2 regions of the Pseudoduganella sp. SL102 genome follow, and region 1 is predicted to be linked to the other one. Evidence: predicted binding sites of a transcription regulator. Region 1 holds the regulator's gene; the other holds the start of a gene.
What was found. Region 1 encodes NrdR, which represses ribonucleotide reductase genes. Its sites were predicted from a motif close to CACNANATNTNGTG; they were not measured.
Positions count from the first base shown of each region.

Region 2: a site for NrdR is predicted at 895-908, ahead of OU994_RS28975 (ribonucleoside-diphosphate reductase subunit alpha). Genes of this name have one in related genera too.

Region 1 is NZ_CP115554.1:2,405,810-2,410,587, forward strand. Features, by position in the region: gene glyA (serine hydroxymethyltransferase) at 1-816, shown strand, start outside; gene nrdR (transcriptional regulator NrdR) at 889-1,356, shown strand; gene pilV (type IV pilus modification protein PilV) at 1,704-2,243, shown strand; gene OU994_RS10210 (PilW family protein) at 2,240-3,157, shown strand; gene OU994_RS10215 (PilX N-terminal domain-containing pilus assembly protein) at 3,160-3,732, shown strand; gene OU994_RS10220 (pilus assembly protein) at 3,746-4,778, shown strand, end outside.
Region 2 is NZ_CP115554.1:6,839,607-6,844,384, reverse strand. Features, by position in the region: gene OU994_RS28980 (sigma-54 dependent transcriptional regulator) at 1-521, shown strand, start outside; gene OU994_RS28975 (ribonucleoside-diphosphate reductase subunit alpha) at 1,190-4,153, shown strand; gene OU994_RS28970 (ribonucleotide-diphosphate reductase subunit beta) at 4,253-4,778, shown strand, end outside.

The sequences.
Region 1 (4,778 bases):
TCGTACGGCCTGACCGCCGAGGAAGACATCGACTACGCAGCCATGGAAAAGCTGGCCCACGAGCACAAGCCGAAGCTGATCATCGCCGGCGCGTCGGCCTTCTCGAAGAAGATCGACTTCGAACGCTTCGCCGCCGTGGCCAAGGCGGTCGGTGCCTACTTCATGGTGGACATGGCCCACTACGCCGGCCTGATCGCCGCCGGCCTGTACCCGAACCCGGTGCCGCACGCCGACTTCGTCACATCCACCACGCACAAGTCGCTGCGCGGCCCGCGCGGCGGCATCATCCTGATGAAGGCCGAACACGAGAAGATCATCAACTCGGCGATCTTCCCCGGCATCCAGGGCGGCCCGCTGATGCACGTCATCGCTGGCAAGGCCGTGGCCTTCAAGGAAGCCCAGTCCGAAGAATTCAAGGCCTACCAGCAGCAGGTGGTGAAGAACGCCGACGTGCTGGCGAAAACGCTGATCAAGCGCGGCCTGCGCATCGTTTCCGGCGGTACCGAGTCGCACGTGTTCCTGGTGGACCTGCGCGCCAAGAACCTGACCGGCAAGGAAGCCGAGGCGATCCTGGGTTCGGCCCACATCACCTGCAACAAGAACGGCATCCCGAACGACCCGCAAAAGCCGTTCGTCACGTCCGGCATCCGCCTGGGCAGCCCGGCCATGACCACGCGCGGCTTCAAGGAAGCGGAAGCGGAAGAAGTGGGCAACCTGATCGCCGACGTGCTGGACAATCCGCAGGATGCCGCCACGATCGAGCGCGTGAAAGCCGCCGTCAAGGTGCTGGCTGACAAGTACCCGGTTTACGCGTAATCGACACGTTGTTACTATCGGGGCGCCGGGCTGCGAGGCCCGGCGCTTTTTTTGATTCCACCCGGTCCCGCCATGAAATGTCCGTTCTGCCAGCACGATGAAATCCACGTCCTCGATACCCGCGTATCGGAGGAAGGGGATGCGATCAAGCGCCGGCGGCGCTGCGGCAAGTGCGACAAGCGCTTCACGACCTACGAGCGGATTGAACTTTCCATGCCGTTCGTGGTCAAGAAGAATGGCAGCCGCACCGAATACGCGGAAGCCAAGTTGCGCGGCAGCCTGATGCTCGCGCTGCGCAAGCGCCCGGTGGCCGCCGCCGCGGTGGACGACGCGGTCAAGGCCATCGCCGAAAAACTGCTGACGAGCGGCAAGCGCGAAGTCGATTCGAACCATATCGGCGAACTGGTGATGGCCGAGCTGAAGCGGCTCGACAAGGTGGCGTATATCCGTTTCGCGTCCGTCTACAAGAATTTCGAGGATCTCGCGGAATTCCAGGATGCGATCGAAGAGGCCGGGCAAGAGCGCAAGCGGCAGGAATAAGTAGCTGGGGCAGTAGCTGGGGCGGCGGGGGCTCGCATCGTTTCGCCAGCGCTTTGACCAGTATCGTTTCACCAGCGCTTTTACCAGTATCGCTTCACAGCATCGCTTCCCCGGCACCGTTTCATCGGCGTGGCCCACGCTATCCCTCCGGTTTCACCGTCCCGCGCTGGCGCTTGCCGTCACGAGCAATCCACCGCGGCGCCATGACAACGGCTTGCAAACGCTTGCAAGTCCTTTGCGCAACATTCCTCCAGATATTCTTCACCTGACCGGCCTGTTCTTGCGGGCGCTCAACCGCTTCAGTTCGCTACCGCCTAACTTGTACGGCAGAGCTGAAGGAGGTCGTGATGCGCCAGGTTGCCGGGTTCACCTTGCTGGAAGTGCTGATCGCGGTCCTGGTGCTCGCACTGGGCCTGATCGGCGGCACCGCCATGCAGTTGCATGCGATGCGCACGCGGCACGAATCGGCGCTGCTGTCGGCTTCGGTCCAGATGGCCACCGCGATGGCCGACCGCATCCGTGCCAATGCCGGGCTGGTACCCGCCATCTACCTCGGCGTTGATGTCAACGCCCATGCCGGACCGGTACCGGCCGCGCCGGACAATACCTGCCGGGACCAGCCATGCGATGCCGCGCAGATAGCCCGGCTGGATGTCTACGAACTGTCGCGGCAGGTGCGTGCCGCGTTGCCGGCGGGCCGGGCCCGCGTTTGCCGCGATGCGCAGCCGTATGTGGCGGGAAGGCTGCGCTGGGCGTGCAGCGGCGCGGCGGGTGACCCGGTCGTCGTCAAGGTCGGCTGGCGCGGCAAGCGGCCGGATGGCACGCCCGAACAAGACGGGGGCACCGTGCCCGGGGTGGCGATCGCGGTGGCGGGAGTCCGGCCATGAAGGGGCGGCAAGCCGGCATCGGCCTGCCGGAAATGCTGGTGTCGATGGCGCTCGGCCTGTTCGTCGCGCTGGCGGCGTCTGCGATGCTGCTGCTGGCGAACCGCGATTTCACCCACCAGGCAGCCGGCACGCGGCTCGACGACGGCGGCCGTTACGCGCTCGAATCGATCGGCCTGGCGCTGCGGCAGGCCGCCTGGAGCGACCTCGACAGCGGAGTGCCGCCGGCGGACGGCGACGCCGGCATCGGCGGCCTGGATGCCCGCACGCTGCCACGCATGGCGCCCGGCCTCGATGGCGCGCTGGTGGCCGGCAACGTGCAGGGCAGCGACGTGCTGGCCGTGCACTTCGGCGGGCTTGGCGCCGGCGGCGGCGACGGTTCCATGGTCGATTGCGCCGGCTTCGCGATCGGTGCCGGGGAAGCGGGCTGGAGCATCTTTTATGTCGGCGTCGCCGACGATGGCGAAACGGAATTGCGCTGCAAGTACCGCGCGCAGTCGGGCAACTGGAATGCCGACGCGATCGTGCGCGGTGTCGATTCGTTCCAGGTCTTGTACGGGCTCGACACGGACCAGCCGGCGGACGGCGTTCCCAACCGCTACCTGAACGCCAGCGGCATCCGCGCGCTCGACGCGGCCCTGGTGCTGGCCGGTGCGACGCCGCAGCAACGGGCGCAGGACCTGCGCCGCAAGACGCACTGGAAACGCGTCACCGTGGTGCGGGTGGCCTTGCTGTTGCATGGCGACGCTCATTCGCACACTGGCGCGCCGCCGGTGCGCTACCACCTGTTCGGCATTCCGGCCGGGCTGGACGACCCGGGCACCGTGATCGACGAAAGCACGCTGCCCGGACCATGGCGATGGCGTGCCCGGCGCCTGTTCGAACAGGCGGTACTGCTGCGCAACCGGGGCCCTTGACGATGCGCCGGCGGCAAGGGGGCGTCGCGCTGGTGGTCACCCTGGTGATGCTGGTGGCTGTGCTGATGCTGGCGGCAACGGCGGCGGGCATGGCATTGATGGGCGAAAAGGCGGCACGCGCCGGGCGGGACCGGCAGGTGGCGCTGCAAGCTGCGGAGGATGCGCTGATGGATGCGGAACGCGATATCGAAGAGGCCGGCCCCGAGCGGGCGGCATTGTTGGCGGCACCCGGCGATTTCGGGCCGGGCTGCGGCAGCGGCGCGGCGCTCGGCCTGTGCGGGCCTGCCGGGCCGGATGAAGCGCCGGCCTGGCAAGCCGTCGACCTGGCGGCCGATGGTGCCGAAGGTGCGGCGGTCGCCCTGGGTCACTTCACGGGCGCGGCGATGCAGACCGGCCAGGGCGCGCTGCCGATGCGGCGGCCGCGCTACATCATCGAACGGCGGCCCGACCATCGCCCGGGCGAGGAAGCCGGCGCCGCGGCGCGCTATTACTACCGCGTGACGGCCATCGGCTTCGCCAATCGCGAAGGGGTGCAGGTGGTGCTGCAGTCCGCCTGGCGCCGGCCCGGCGACTGAACGGGAGGATCCGATGGGCAGCTCCAGCAGCGTTGCCATGCCATCGCGCGGTGGACCTGGTGCGCCATCCCGGCGCCACCTCCGCGGCTGTATTTCACCGCGCCTGGCGCCGAACCTGGCGCTGGCCGTGGCCGCCGGCCTCGCGCTGTGCTGCGCGGTGGGCCTGCCGATGGGCAGCGCGCACCCGCCGCCCGTCGCGCTCGATGACCAGCCGGCCGCCCTGGCGTGCAAGCTTCATCGCACGGTGCAGGGCCCGCCCGTGGCCATCCCTACGGCACCGCCACCGCCATCAGGAACAGGCACGGACGGCGCGCCATCGGATGCAGGCATCTTCCGCGTCACGTACGACCTGGCGGCCGGCAGTGGCACGCTGCACCGTTTGCCGCTCGTCCAGGGCGAGGATGGCGATGCCCGGTTGCTGGCGCCACTGTGGGATGCCGCGGCGGTGCTGGCGACCACGCCGCCGGCCGCGCGCCGGATCTTCACGAGCCACGGCGACGGCCCGCGCGCCGGCACGACGGTACCGTTCGATTGGGCGTGGTTGTCGCCCTCGCAACAGGAGGCGCTCGACCGGCCGCCCGGCGGCACCGCGGGCGATGGCCTCGGCCCGGACCGCGTGGCGTGGCTGCGCGTCGACCGGACACTCGAGGGCGGCACGTTCCGCGCCAGGGCCGGCCTGCTGGGCGACGCGGTGCACGCCACGCCGCTGTATCTCGCCGCCGGCGCGAACCTGCATGGCGATGCCGCCTATGCGGCGTTCCAGGCGGGCACGTTGCGGCGTCCACCCGCCGTCTACCTGGGCGCGAACGATGGCATGCTGCACGCGTTCGATGCCGGCACCGGCGCTGAACTTTTCGCCTATGTGCCGGCGAAGCTGGTGCCGGTGCTGAACCAGCTGCCGGCGCCCGGCTACACGCATCGCGCATACGTCGATGGCCCGCTGGCGGCTGGCGAAGCCCTCGTCCGCGGGGCGTGGCGCAGCGTGCTGGTGGGTGCGCCCGGTGCCGGCGGCCGGGGACTGTTCGCGCTCGACGTCACCGACCCCG
Region 2 (4,778 bases), 3.0 Mb from region 1:
TCGACGACCTGCCGGTGCTGACCGACGCGATCCTGGCCCGGCTGAGCGCGCCGGGCGGCCCGCCGGCCACCCTGGGGCCGGGCGTGCTCGATGCGCTGCGCGGCTACAGCTTTCCCGGCAACGTGCGCGAACTGGAAAACATCCTGGAACGGGCGCTGGCGTTTTCCAACGATGGCGTGATCGGCGTGGCCGACCTGGCGCTGAAGGGGGCCAGGCTGGCCGAACCCCAGGCGGCGACTCCGGCGCCCGCGCCGGCCGCTTCGGTTCCGGTCGAGGCCCCGGTACCGCTGGTGTCCCCCGCACCGGCACCGGCCGGCGAACGGATGCCGCCATTGCCCGACCTTTCCGTGCTGCCGTCGAACCTGCCCGCGTACCTCGAGCGGGTGGAGCGCGAGATCATCGTGCGCGCCCTCGACCAGACCCAGTACAACCGCACCCAGGCCGCGCAACTGCTCGGGATCAGCTTCCGGCAGTTGCGCTACCAGATGCAGAAACTGGGCATCCAGGAGCCCGAGGGGTAAACCAGACGTACCTGGAAGCCTGGTGCCGGACACCGGTGTTTGCCTGCCGGGCCGGGACCGGGGGCCGGCATTTTTCCCGGCGAATGCATGCGGGGAAATGTCCGGCACTCGTTGCTTCGAAGCTGGCGGGCACCGCTGGCGGTATCATAAAGCAACCCGGGGAGGCGTCGTGGCGACCATTGCTGAAAGCTTGGGCAAGCTTGCATGGCTAGCACATTTGCGCGGTTAGCGCTTGCTTACCAAAGAACGCCTGTTCTTATCGAAGGCTTCAAAAGTCAATAGAATTATTAGGCATTCTGGCAAAAATATCCGGTCGTAACGCTTGTCGCGCGCATCCTCGCTCACTACAATTAGTGTCATAGATTGTGTGGTGCACTAAATCTAGTGCTCAGGTGGATAACCTGGTGGGTAACTTGGCGATTTCGGTTGATAACTCAGTTGATAACCCAGTTGATAACTGCGTTGATAACTTTGTTGTGATCAGGCATCTCTTCGATAGCGCCAGGGCCCACACCCGATACCGCACCACACATGAGCCACCGGGCAAGAACCGGCAACCGGAGAGTCATTCGAACATCTGTTTCGAGGGCCCCGGCATTGCCATTCTTATCTCGTTTTTTTGTGGCGAAAGAATTTGTTCCGAACAACTAATCGGGAGCTGAATACACATGCAATCGAACCAAGACATCACCACGCAGTCCGCCCAGCAAGTTCCAGCCGCCGCAGCGCAGCCGGCCAGCGGCCTGGCCACCGCAGCAGCCATGGGCGACTACCGCATCATCCGCCGTAACGGCGCCGTCGTGGCCTTCGAGCCATCGAAGATCAAGGTCGCGATGACCAAGGCCTTCCTGGCCGTGCAGACGGACAAGGGCGGCCCGGCCGCAGCGTCCGCGCGTATCCGCGACCTGGCCGAACAGCTGACGGACAACGTGGTGAATGCCCTGGTGCGCCGCCAGCCTTCCGGCGGCACGTTCCATATCGAAGACGTGCAGGACCAGGTGGAACTGGCCCTGATGCGCTCCGGCGAGCACGACGTGGCCAAGGCCTATGTGCTGTACCGCGCCAAGCAGATGGAAGAGCGCCGTGCCAAGAAGGCCGCCGCGGGCGCCGCCGGCATCGCCGAGCCGGAACTGCATGTGACCGAGAATGGCCAGCGCCGCCCGCTGGTGGTGCAGGAAGTGCGCGACCTGATCGATGCCGCCTGCTCCGGCCTGGAAAAGCACGTCGATGCCGACGCCATCCTCTCCGAGACGTTCCGCAACCTGTACGACGGCGTGCCCGTCGAAGAGCTGTACAAGTCCGCCATCCTGGCTGCCCGCGCGCTGATGGAAAAGGACCCGGCCTACACGCAAGTTACCGCCCGCATCCTGCTGCACGTGATCCGCCGCGAAGTCTTCGGCAAGGAAACCCCGCAGGCGCAAGCCGCCGCGGCCTACGTGGAGTACTTCCCGCAATACGTGGCCAAGGGCATCGCCGCCGAGCTGCTTGACCCGAAGCTGGCCGAGTTCGACCTGCAGAAGCTGGCCAAGGCGCTGGTCGCCGACCGCGACCTGCAGTTCGGCTACATCGGCCTGCAAACGCTGTATGACCGCTACTTCCTGCACATCCGCGACGTGCGCATCGAAATGCCGCAGGCGTTCTACATGCGCGTGGCGATGGGCCTGGCGCTGAACGAGGAAAACCGCGAAGCGCGCGCGATCGAGTTCTACAACCTGCTGTCCTCGTTCGACTTCATGTCGTCGACGCCGACGCTGTTCAACTCCGGCACGCTGCGCTCGCAGCTGTCGTCGTGCTACCTGACCACCGTCTCCGACGACCTGGAAGGCATCTACGACGCCATCAAGGAAAACGCGCTGCTGGCGAAATTCGCGGGCGGCCTGGGCAACGACTGGACGCCGGTGCGCGCACTGGGCGCCCACATCAAGGGCACCAACGGCAAGTCTCAGGGCGTGGTGCCGTTCCTGAAAGTGGTCAACGACACGGCCGTGGCCGTGAACCAGGGCGGCAAGCGCAAGGGCGCCGTGTGCGCCTACCTGGAAACCTGGCACATGGACATCGAGGAATTCCTCGACCTGCGCAAGAACACCGGCGACGACCGCCGCCGCACGCACGACATGAACACGGCGAACTGGATTCCCGACATGTTCATGAAGCGCGTGATGGAAAAGGGCGACTGGACGCTGTTCTCGCCGTCCGAAACGCCGGACCTGCACGATAAGGTCGGCAAGGCCTTCGAAGAAGCCTACCTCGGCTATGAAGCCGCGGCGGCCCGCGGCGAAATCCGCGTGTTCAAGAAGATCGCCGCGCTGGACCTGTGGCGCAAGATGCTGTCGATGCTGTTCGAGACGGGCCACCCGTGGATCACCTTCAAGGATCCGTGCAACATCCGTTCGCCGCAGCAGCACGTGGGCGTGGTGCACAGCTCGAACCTGTGCACCGAGATCACGCTGAACACCGGCCCGGACGAGATCGCCGTCTGCAACCTGGGTTCCGTGAACCTGCCGGCGCACATGAAAGAGGGCAAGCTCGACCATGTGAAGCTGCAAAAGACCATCCGCACCGCGATGCGCATGCTGGACAACGTCATCGACATCAACTACTACGCCGTCGACAAGGCGCGCAACGCGAACATGCGCCACCGTCCGGTGGGCATGGGCGTGATGGGCTTCCAGGACTGCCTGCACATGATGCGCGTGCCGTACGCTTCGCAAGAGGCGGTGAACTTCGCCGATACGTCGATGGAAGCGGTTTGCTACTACGCCTACTACGCCTCGACCGAGCTGGCCGAAGAGCGCGGCCAGTACGCCTCGTACAAGGGTTCGCTGTGGGACCGCGGCATCCTGCCGCAAGACTCCGTGAAGCTGCTGCTCGAAGAGCGCGGCGGCTACCTGGAGCAGGACATGTCGTCGTCGATGGACTGGACCCCGCTGCGCGAGCGCATCAAGCAGTTCGGCATGCGCAACTCGAACTGCGTGGCGATCGCCCCGACCGCGACCATTTCGAACATCATCGGCGTCTCGGCCTGCATCGAACCGACGTTCCAGAACCTGTACGTGAAGTCGAACCTGTCCGGCGAGTTCACCGAGATCAATGCCTACCTGGTGCGCGACCTGAAGGCGCGCGACCTGTGGGACGAGGTGATGATCGCCGACCTGAAGTACTTCGACGGTTCGCTGTCCAAGATCGACCGCGTGCCGCAAGACCTGCGCGACATCTACGCCACGGCCTTCGAAGTGTCGCCGACCTGGCTGGTGGAAGCCGCGTCGCGCCGCCAGAAGTGGATCGACCAGGCCCAGTCGCTGAACATCTACATGGCCGGCGCATCCGGCAAGAAGCTGGACGAGACGTACAAGCTGGCATGGCTGCGCGGCCTGAAGACCACGTATTACCTGCGCACGATCGCCGCTTCGCACATGGAGAAGTCGACCTCGAAGACGGGCGCGCTGAACGCCGTGTCGCCGGCCGCCATCGACTCGACCTCGGCCGCTGCTGCCGGTTCTGCGACCGCCGCCGCCGGCACGGCCGTGCCGACGCACACCGCGCCGACCACGGTGCAGGAAGTGCAGGAAGGTGCCGCGTGCTACCTCCGTCCGGGCGATGCGGGCTTCGAAGAGTGCGAAGCCTGCCAATAAGGTTGCCGACAGCTTCTTGACTCGGCGCCGCCGAGTCGCCATCTGATATAGACAGGAAACCGCCCGGGGCGGTTTCCATCACAAACAAAGGAAAACACTATGCTGAACTGGGAAGATGACGTGGTGAAACCTGCCGCCGCTCCTGTGATGGGCCAGAGCGGCCAGGGCGCCGCCGAGCCGGAAGCCACCGCCGAGCAGATCTCGCACCGCGTGCACGCCGAGGACAAGCGCATCATCAACGGCAAGACGGACGTCAACCAGCTGGTGCCGTTCAAGTACAAGTGGGCCTGGGACAAGTACCTGGCCGGCTGCGCCAACCACTGGATGCCGCAGGAAGTGAACATGCAGCGCGACATCGAGCTGTGGAAGAACCCGAACGGCCTGTCGGAAGACGAGCGCCGCCTGGTCAAGCGCAACCTGGGCTTCTTCGTGACGGCCGACTCGCTGGCCGCCAACAACATCGTGCTGGGCACCTACCGCCACATCACGGCGCCGGAATGCCGCCAGTACCTGCTGCGCCAGGCGTTCGAGGAAGCCATCCACACGCACGCCTACCAGTACATCGTGGAATCGCTGGGCCTGGACGAGCAGGAAATCTTCAACGCCTACAACGAAGTGAAGTCGA